One region of the Pectobacterium actinidiae genome, then DNA from elsewhere that is predicted to be linked to it. Evidence: predicted binding sites of a transcription regulator. Region 1 holds the regulator's gene; the other holds the start of a gene.
What was found. Region 1 encodes PhoB, which activates phosphate uptake and scavenging genes when phosphate is short. Its sites were predicted from a motif close to CTGTCATAAAACTGNCNNAT; they were not measured.
Positions count from the first base shown of each region.

Region 2: pstS (phosphate ABC transporter substrate-binding protein PstS) is a predicted target of PhoB. The motif match lies at 2,651-2,670, and genes of this name have one in related genera.

Region 1 covers NZ_JRMH01000001.1:985,040-988,780, reverse strand. The annotation lists gene KKH3_RS04075 (PstS family phosphate ABC transporter substrate-binding protein) at 1-208, opposite strand, end outside; gene phoR (phosphate regulon sensor histidine kinase PhoR) at 224-1,546, opposite strand; gene phoB (phosphate response regulator transcription factor PhoB) at 1,574-2,263, opposite strand; gene sbcD (exonuclease subunit SbcD) at 2,559-3,741, shown strand, end outside.
Region 2 covers NZ_JRMH01000002.1:558,956-562,696, forward strand. The annotation lists gene pstA (phosphate ABC transporter permease PstA) at 1-432, opposite strand, end outside; gene pstC (phosphate ABC transporter permease PstC) at 432-1,391, opposite strand; gene pstS (phosphate ABC transporter substrate-binding protein PstS) at 1,489-2,529, opposite strand; gene KKH3_RS20020 (DUF4026 domain-containing protein) at 2,740-3,741, opposite strand, start outside.

The DNA.
Region 1 (3,741 bases):
GTGCAGAGGACGAACCCGCGGCCTGAATCTGTAAATTCACGTTCGGATAATGCTGGCCAAAATCCGCCGCCCAAAAGGCCATCAGGTTAGCCAGCGTATCCGACCCCGCGCTGGAGAGATTACCCGCCAACATCTGGCGAGGCTGTGCGGAGCACAACGCGCTGAGCAGCAGTAAAAAAGCGCCCGCAATACGAGTGGCGGATGTCATGGATAGCGTTTTCCGTCAAGCTGAAGGTTTCACCGTATTTTCAGCCAGAGAGGCAGGGACAATCAACCGATTCGGCAACGTAAAGACGAAACGTGAGCCTTGCCCATCCTCACTCATGATCTCCAGACGGGAATCATGATGGCTGAGTGCATGCTTAACAATCGCCAGCCCCAGTCCGCTCCCGCCCGTCTGTCGCGAACGCGCCTTATCCACTCGATAAAAGCGTTCCGTCAGGCGCGGTAAATGCTCGGCCGCAATCCCCGGCCCGTTATCGCTGACCTGAAATTGCGCGCCCTGTGGGATCTTCTGCCAGCAGACTTCGATACGCGTTCCCGCAGGCGTATGGTTGACGGCGTTATACACCAGATTGGATACCGCACTGCGCAGTTGTTCTTCATTACCAAACACGCAGAGATTTTCATTCACACGAAAGACGATCTCATGACGCCCCTGACTCAGCGTCTGCGCTTCACGCTGCAATACGCGCAGCATCAATGGGATATCGACTTTTTCATTCAGATCAATTGCCGTCGCCGCCTCAATACGGGACAAGGTCAGCAACTGTTTGACCAGCCCATCCATGCGTCGGGTCTGCTCCTGCATGGTGCTCAGCGCCTTCCCTCGCAGAGCCGCATCCAGCGTTTCTTCCTGCATCATTTCCAGATAGCCCTGCAACACCGTCAGCGGCGTACGCAGCTCATGGCTCACGTTGGCAAAAAAGTTACGTCTGGCACCTTCAAGCTGGTGCATTTGCGTAATATCACGCACCACCATCAATAGCTGCCCTTCGGAATAGGGCATCACGCGGAATTCAACATGGTGAGAATTATTCAACTGTAGCGTGAGAGGACGGCTAAAATCCTGTCCTTTCATGTAGTTTGTGAATTCGGGATAGCGCAATAAGTTGAGGATATTCTGACCGTTATCCTCCGGCCAGCGGAAATTCAGCAGGTGCTGCGCCAGATGATTACACCAGAAGATCGTTCCTTCTTCGGTAGTGATCACCACAGCATCCGGCAAGGACTCGGCACCGCTACGAAACCGTTTGATCAGAAGCGCCAGCTCACGGCGGCGGCGTCGGTTCCGCAACTGCATTTGGTAAAGCCCATAAAACAGCGGCTCCCAACTCCAGCGACCAGGCGGTGGCGTCATACTGCGGTCAACCCACAGCCAATAAGAGAGTTTTAGCTGGTTATAAAAATTCCAGCAGAGTAGGCCTAATACCGCGACCAGCAGAAACCAGGGCAGATAACCAAAAACCAGCCCCAGCAGCAACGCAGGTAAACAAAAAAAAGCCAGCTCCAATGCCAGCCTTTTCCAGGATAAACGTTCTAGCACGTTAATATTTCTCCGGTTACGATCACCTCAGTAACGCGTTGAAAAACGGTAGCCCGTTCCCCGAACGGTTTGCACCATTTTGTCATGTCCGCTGGTTTCCAGTGCTTTACGCAAGCGACGAATATGAACGTCGACAGTACGATCCTCAACGTAAACGTTAGTGCCCCAAACGTGATTCAGCAACTGTTCCCGGCTATAAACACGCTCAGGATGCGTCATAAAGAAATGCAGCAGTTTAAATTCCGTCGGCCCCATGTCCAACGCATGCTCTTCGGTCGTCACGCGATGCGAGGAAGGATCGAGGCTCAGGCCACGCATTTCAATCACTTCTTCCACCGCCATCGGTGAAATTCGGCGCATCACGGCTTTGATACGCGCTACCAATTCTTTGGGTGAGAACGGTTTAGTAATGTAATCATCCGCCCCCACTTCAAGCCCGCGCACGCGGTCTTCTTCTTCGCCACGCGCGGTCAACATCATCACCGGAATATCACGCGTCAGCGCCTCGCGCTTCATATGCTTGATGAATTGCAGGCCCGACCCACCTGGCAGCATCCAGTCTAACAACACCAGTTCTGGGAACGGCTCCGACAGTTGCGTTACCGCGCTATCATAGTCTTCAGCTTCAACGGGTTGATAACCATTTTGTTCCAGTACAAAGCAGACCATTTCACGAATTGGTGCTTCATCTTCCACGACTAATATGCGTTTTGCCATTGTTAATCCTGTCGTTAATCATCGTCGCTGTTAGCAGGCGAAAGGCATTATGCGTCAGTTTTATGACAGATTTATGAAAAACACCCGGACCTCTCCGCACGATTGTTACAGCGCGTACATCCTATTTTTCGAGCCGCTTTCCAAACTCCTGATTCCACCGCGACAGCCGCCGTCCCTGCTATATATAATCATGGCATGACGATGACAAAGCACTCTGGCGACGACACACCCTTTCACATAATAAATAATGACAACGTCATCCACCGCCACGCGGCATGAATATCGAGAGAACACGATGCGCATTATCCACACCGCCGATTGGCATTTAGGGCAATATTTTTATACCAAAAGCCGAAGCGCTGAGCATCAGGCTTTTCTACACTGGCTCATCGTTCAGGTGGAACACCATCAGGTCGATGCCATTATCGTTGCAGGCGATATTTTTGATAACGGTTCGCCCCCCAGCTATGCACGGGAAATGTATTATAGCTTCGTGGTAGAACTACAACGCACGGGCTGTCAGCTCGTTATTCTCGGCGGCAACCACGATTCCGTCGCCATGCTGAATGAATCCCGCGAGCTGTTGGCCTGCCTGAACACGCAGGTGATTGCCAGCGCCAGTGATGAGCCTGCCCAACAGGTGATCCTGTTGGAAAACCGTCAGCAGCAGCCCGGAGCCCTACTCTGCGCCATTCCTTTTTTACGTCCGCGTGATGTGTTAACCAGCAAAGCCGGACAATCCGGAGATGAAAAACAGCTGGCGCTACAGGAAGCGATTACCGCGCACTACCAACAGTGTTACCAACTGGCTTGCCAAAAGCGCGACGAACTAGGCTTACCGTTGCCGATTATTGCAACCGGACACCTGACGACGATTGGCGCGACCGCCTCAGAATCCGTACGCGATATCTATATTGGTACGCTCGATGCCTTCCCTGCTCAGGCTTTTCCGCCAGCGGATTATATCGCGCTGGGGCATATTCATCGCCCACAGCGTGTGACCCAAAGCGAGCACATTCGCTACAGCGGTTCACCTATCCCGCTAAGTTTTGATGAACTGAACAGCGAGAAATCCGTCTGTCTGGTGAGTTTTGCACCAGACGCGCCAGCACAAGTAGAAATACTGCCGATTCCCGTCACTCAGCCGATGCAGCTGATTAAAGGCAGCCTGAGTGATATTGAGCAGCAGTTGGCTGCCTTTCAGAACTATCAGGGGGATAAGTCCGTGTGGCTGGATATCGAACTCAACACGCAGGATTATCTGAGCGACATGCAAAAACGCATTCAGGCGATGACCGAACATCTGCCCGTTGAGGTACTGCTGCTGCGCCGTACGCGCGAACAGCGCCTGCAAGCGATTACGCGGCAGGACAAGGAAACGCTGAACGAACTGAGCGTGCATGACGTTTTTGAACGTCGTATGGCAACGGAGACAGACATGGAAGACAGTCGCCAACAGCGCGTCCGTACGCTGTTTA
Region 2 (3,741 bases), on a different contig from region 1:
CACCAGCGTGTAGACAAACAGCCCCACGACAATCGACGGTGCTGACAGCAGAATGTCGTTGATGAAACGAATCACTTCGGCGATCCAGGATTTACGACCGTATTCCGCCAGATAGATGCCCGCCATAATCCCCAGCGGCGTACCCAGCAGCGTCGCCCACAGGATCAACAATCCGCTCCCGACGATGGCATTCGCCAACCCACCACCTTCCGTATTCGGTGGCGGCGTCATCTCCGTAAACAACGCCAGCGACATGCCATCCACGCCGCGAGTCACGGTCGAAAACAGGATCCAGATCAGCCAGAACAGGCCAAATGCCATCGTGGACATGGATAAGAACAGCGCAATGCGGTTTTTCTGGCGACGCCAGGCCTGCATTTTACGCCGCGAGCGTGCCAGTTCGGCTTCTTGCTCTATGCCTAATGTAGCCATTAGCGCGCCCCCTCATTTTTAGCCAGACGCATCACCATCAGCTTTGAACATGCCAGAACAATAAAGGTAATCACAAACAGAATCAGCCCCAGCTCCATCAGCGCCGCCGTGTGCAGGCCGGATTCCGCTTCGGCAAATTCGTTTGCCAGCGCAGAGGTAATACTGTTGCCTGGCATATACAGCGACGCGCTGTCGAGCTGGTAGGTGTTACCGATGATAAAGGTGACCGCCATGGTTTCACCCAACGCGCGCCCCAATCCCAACATCACCCCGCCGATCACGCCATTTTTGGTGTAAGGCAACACAATGCGCCAGATGACTTCCCACGTCGTACAGCCAATACCGTAGGCAGACTCTTTCATCATCACCGGCGTTTGCTCGAAGACGTCACGCATCACCGCCGCAATGTACGGGATAATCATGATGGCCAGAATGACGCCAGCCGCCAGAATACCGATCCCGAACGCCGGACCGGAGAACAGTGAGCCAACAATAGGAATACCGGACAGGACGTTGCCTACCGGTTGTTGGAAGTATTTGGCAAACAGCGGAGCGAAAATGAACAACCCCCACATGCCGTAAACAATACTCGGAATGGCCGCCAGCAATTCAATCGCCACGCCAAGCGGACGCTTCAACCAGGCGGGTGCCAGTTCTGTCAGAAACAACGCAATCCCGAAGCTAATCGGAATCGCAATAATCAGTGCAATCAGCGAGGTAACGATGGTGCCGTAAATCGGAACCAGTGCACCAAACTGCTCTGCGGGCGCATCCCACTCTTTCGTCCACAAGAAGGCAAAACCGAACTTCTCGATGCTAGGCCAGGACGCCAAAATCAGGGAAACAATGATGCCGCCCAAGAGCAGTAACGTGACCAGCGCCGCCAGTTTTACCAGCGTGCTGAAGAGGATATCGCCATATTTTCCCGGGGCTTTGATAGTTGGCTTGTACTCCGCCATACGTCTCTCTTCTCGTTTTAACTACATTTGATAAGCTATTGAAGGCAGAGAGGTTGCTATCACCTCTCCGCCCCGATACGACGTGTCGATACAATAATTAGTACAGTGCTTTACCGCTGCTGTCTTTTACCTGGGTTTTCCAGGCAGCACGGATTTGCTCAACCACTTCTTTTGGCAGCGTAGCGTAATCCAGCGCTTCAGCTTGCTCGCCGCCTTTATTGAACGCCCAGTCAAAGAATTTCAACACTTCAGCGCCCTGCTCAGGTTTTTCCTGTTTGGTTTGAACCAGGATGAACGTGGTTGAGGTGATCGGCCATGCATCAGCGCCTTTCTGGTTAGTCAGATCCTGAGCGAAGGATTTGCTCCAGTCGATCTCTTTAGCCGCGTTGCTGAAACTTGCGCCAGTCGGGCTAACCGCTTTGCCGTCGGCAGAAATCAGTTTGGTGTAAGCCAGGTTGTTTTGCTTGGCATACGCGTATTCTACGTAACCGATAGAACCTGGCAGACGTTGTACGAACGCCGCGATACCATCGTTACCTTTACCGCCCAGACCGGTTGGCCAGTTCACAGTAGAACCTGCACCAATCTTCTCTTTCCATTCTGGGTTCACTTTTGCCAAGTAGCTGGTGAACACGAAAGACGTACCAGAACCGTCAGCACGACGAACTACAGCGATATCCTGATCCGGCAGTTTGGCATTCGGGTTCAGTTTAGTGATTGCTGGGTCGTTCCATTTTTTGATTTTACCCAGGTAGATATCACCCAGAGTTTTACCATCCAGCGTCAGTTCGCCAGACTTGATACCAGGAACGTTCACCGCCAGTACCACGCCACCGATAACGGTTGGGAACTGGAATAAACCATCCTGTGCTAATTTGTCGTCAGCCAGAGGCGCGTCAGACGCACCGAAATCTACCGTTTTCGCGATAATCTGTTTTACACCGCCAGAAGAACCGATGCCTTGATAGTTAACTTTATTGCCGGTTTCTTTTTGATAGGAGTCAGCCCATTTAGCATAAACAGGCGCTGGGAATGTCGCACCGGCACCGGTGAGGTTAGTAGCAGCAAAAGCAGAAAACGCCGTCAGAGAAAAGGTTGCCGCAACAACACTGGCAAGAGTGGTACGCATCAGTTTCATAATCCCTCCTGTGGGATACTCGACGTGTCGACGTAGAGTCGTTATCAATCAGAGTTATCAAATCAGAGTGTAGTTCGCAGGAGGAAAAATAGGACAATTTGGTGACAGTAAAATGTACGTAATATGACAGTTTTATGACAAGGCGCGATAAGCGAGGAAATTCAGGGAGAACCAGCCAGAACGCAGGTTCTGACTGGCAAAAAGGAAGACTCAATGAGTCTGGCTATGACTCAGCAGTTTGTAAATCGTATCAGGCTTATAACTGTCGCCCTGATAATAAATCGCCCAGTCGGTTACCCACGATATATCAATAGAATACACGCCGCCTTCCTGCATATCCTCAACACAGAACGGATGATTGATTAATACTCCCGTAACGGTCGTATCGTTGATTTTTTCGGGTATAAACCACATGTGCTCACGCTCTTCCCCGTCTTGGCCATGAGGGATGCCAAACTTCACCATAAAGCGCCATTCACTTTCGACAGGCTTAGGGGCTTTCTTGAGAAGCCTGGCTAGAAAACCTGACTTAGCCGGTTCGTCACTCACATGGTAGTTTTTGAACATGTTGACGAAATAACGCCAGCGCAGTTGTGCCTTACGCGACATTTCTGCCGTTTCCGTACTGGTACGCCAGAACATGATGGCGTTCTGCTCATCAAACCCTTTAAAGAACGTTTGCAGTACCGGATTTTCTTCGTTGGTACGAAACAGCATACAGGAAGGCGACTGATGCACGTCATCTCTGTCGGCGCGATCGCCCAGAAACACCCCTTCCGGTGTTCCTTCCAGATCGTAACGCATCTCTTCCAGAGGCCGCAGTTGGTCAATCGGCGTGGAGTGGTTCACATGGCGCAACCCTTCTTCAAACGGCAGTGCCACCAGATATTCATAACCGCTGTCCGTTTGCCCGCACAGAATCGGCTCATTAAAGGTAATACGCTGATTCTGAATGGCATTATTAACAAAGCTTCTGAATAAATCCGGGATGCCATAATACGAATTCAGCGTCTCAGGAATGACCAATTCCGCTTCCGTCAGGCCGCATCGCGCCAGACCATGCGAGTGAAACCAGAATGTGGTTGGCGGATCGTTCTCGGTGTCGTACACGGCATGAATGGTATACAGCGATTCGATTTCCGGCAGGACATCATCTCCCAGTTGAAAATCCAACCATTCACGGGTAAACACGTTACCCGCGGCAGACATATC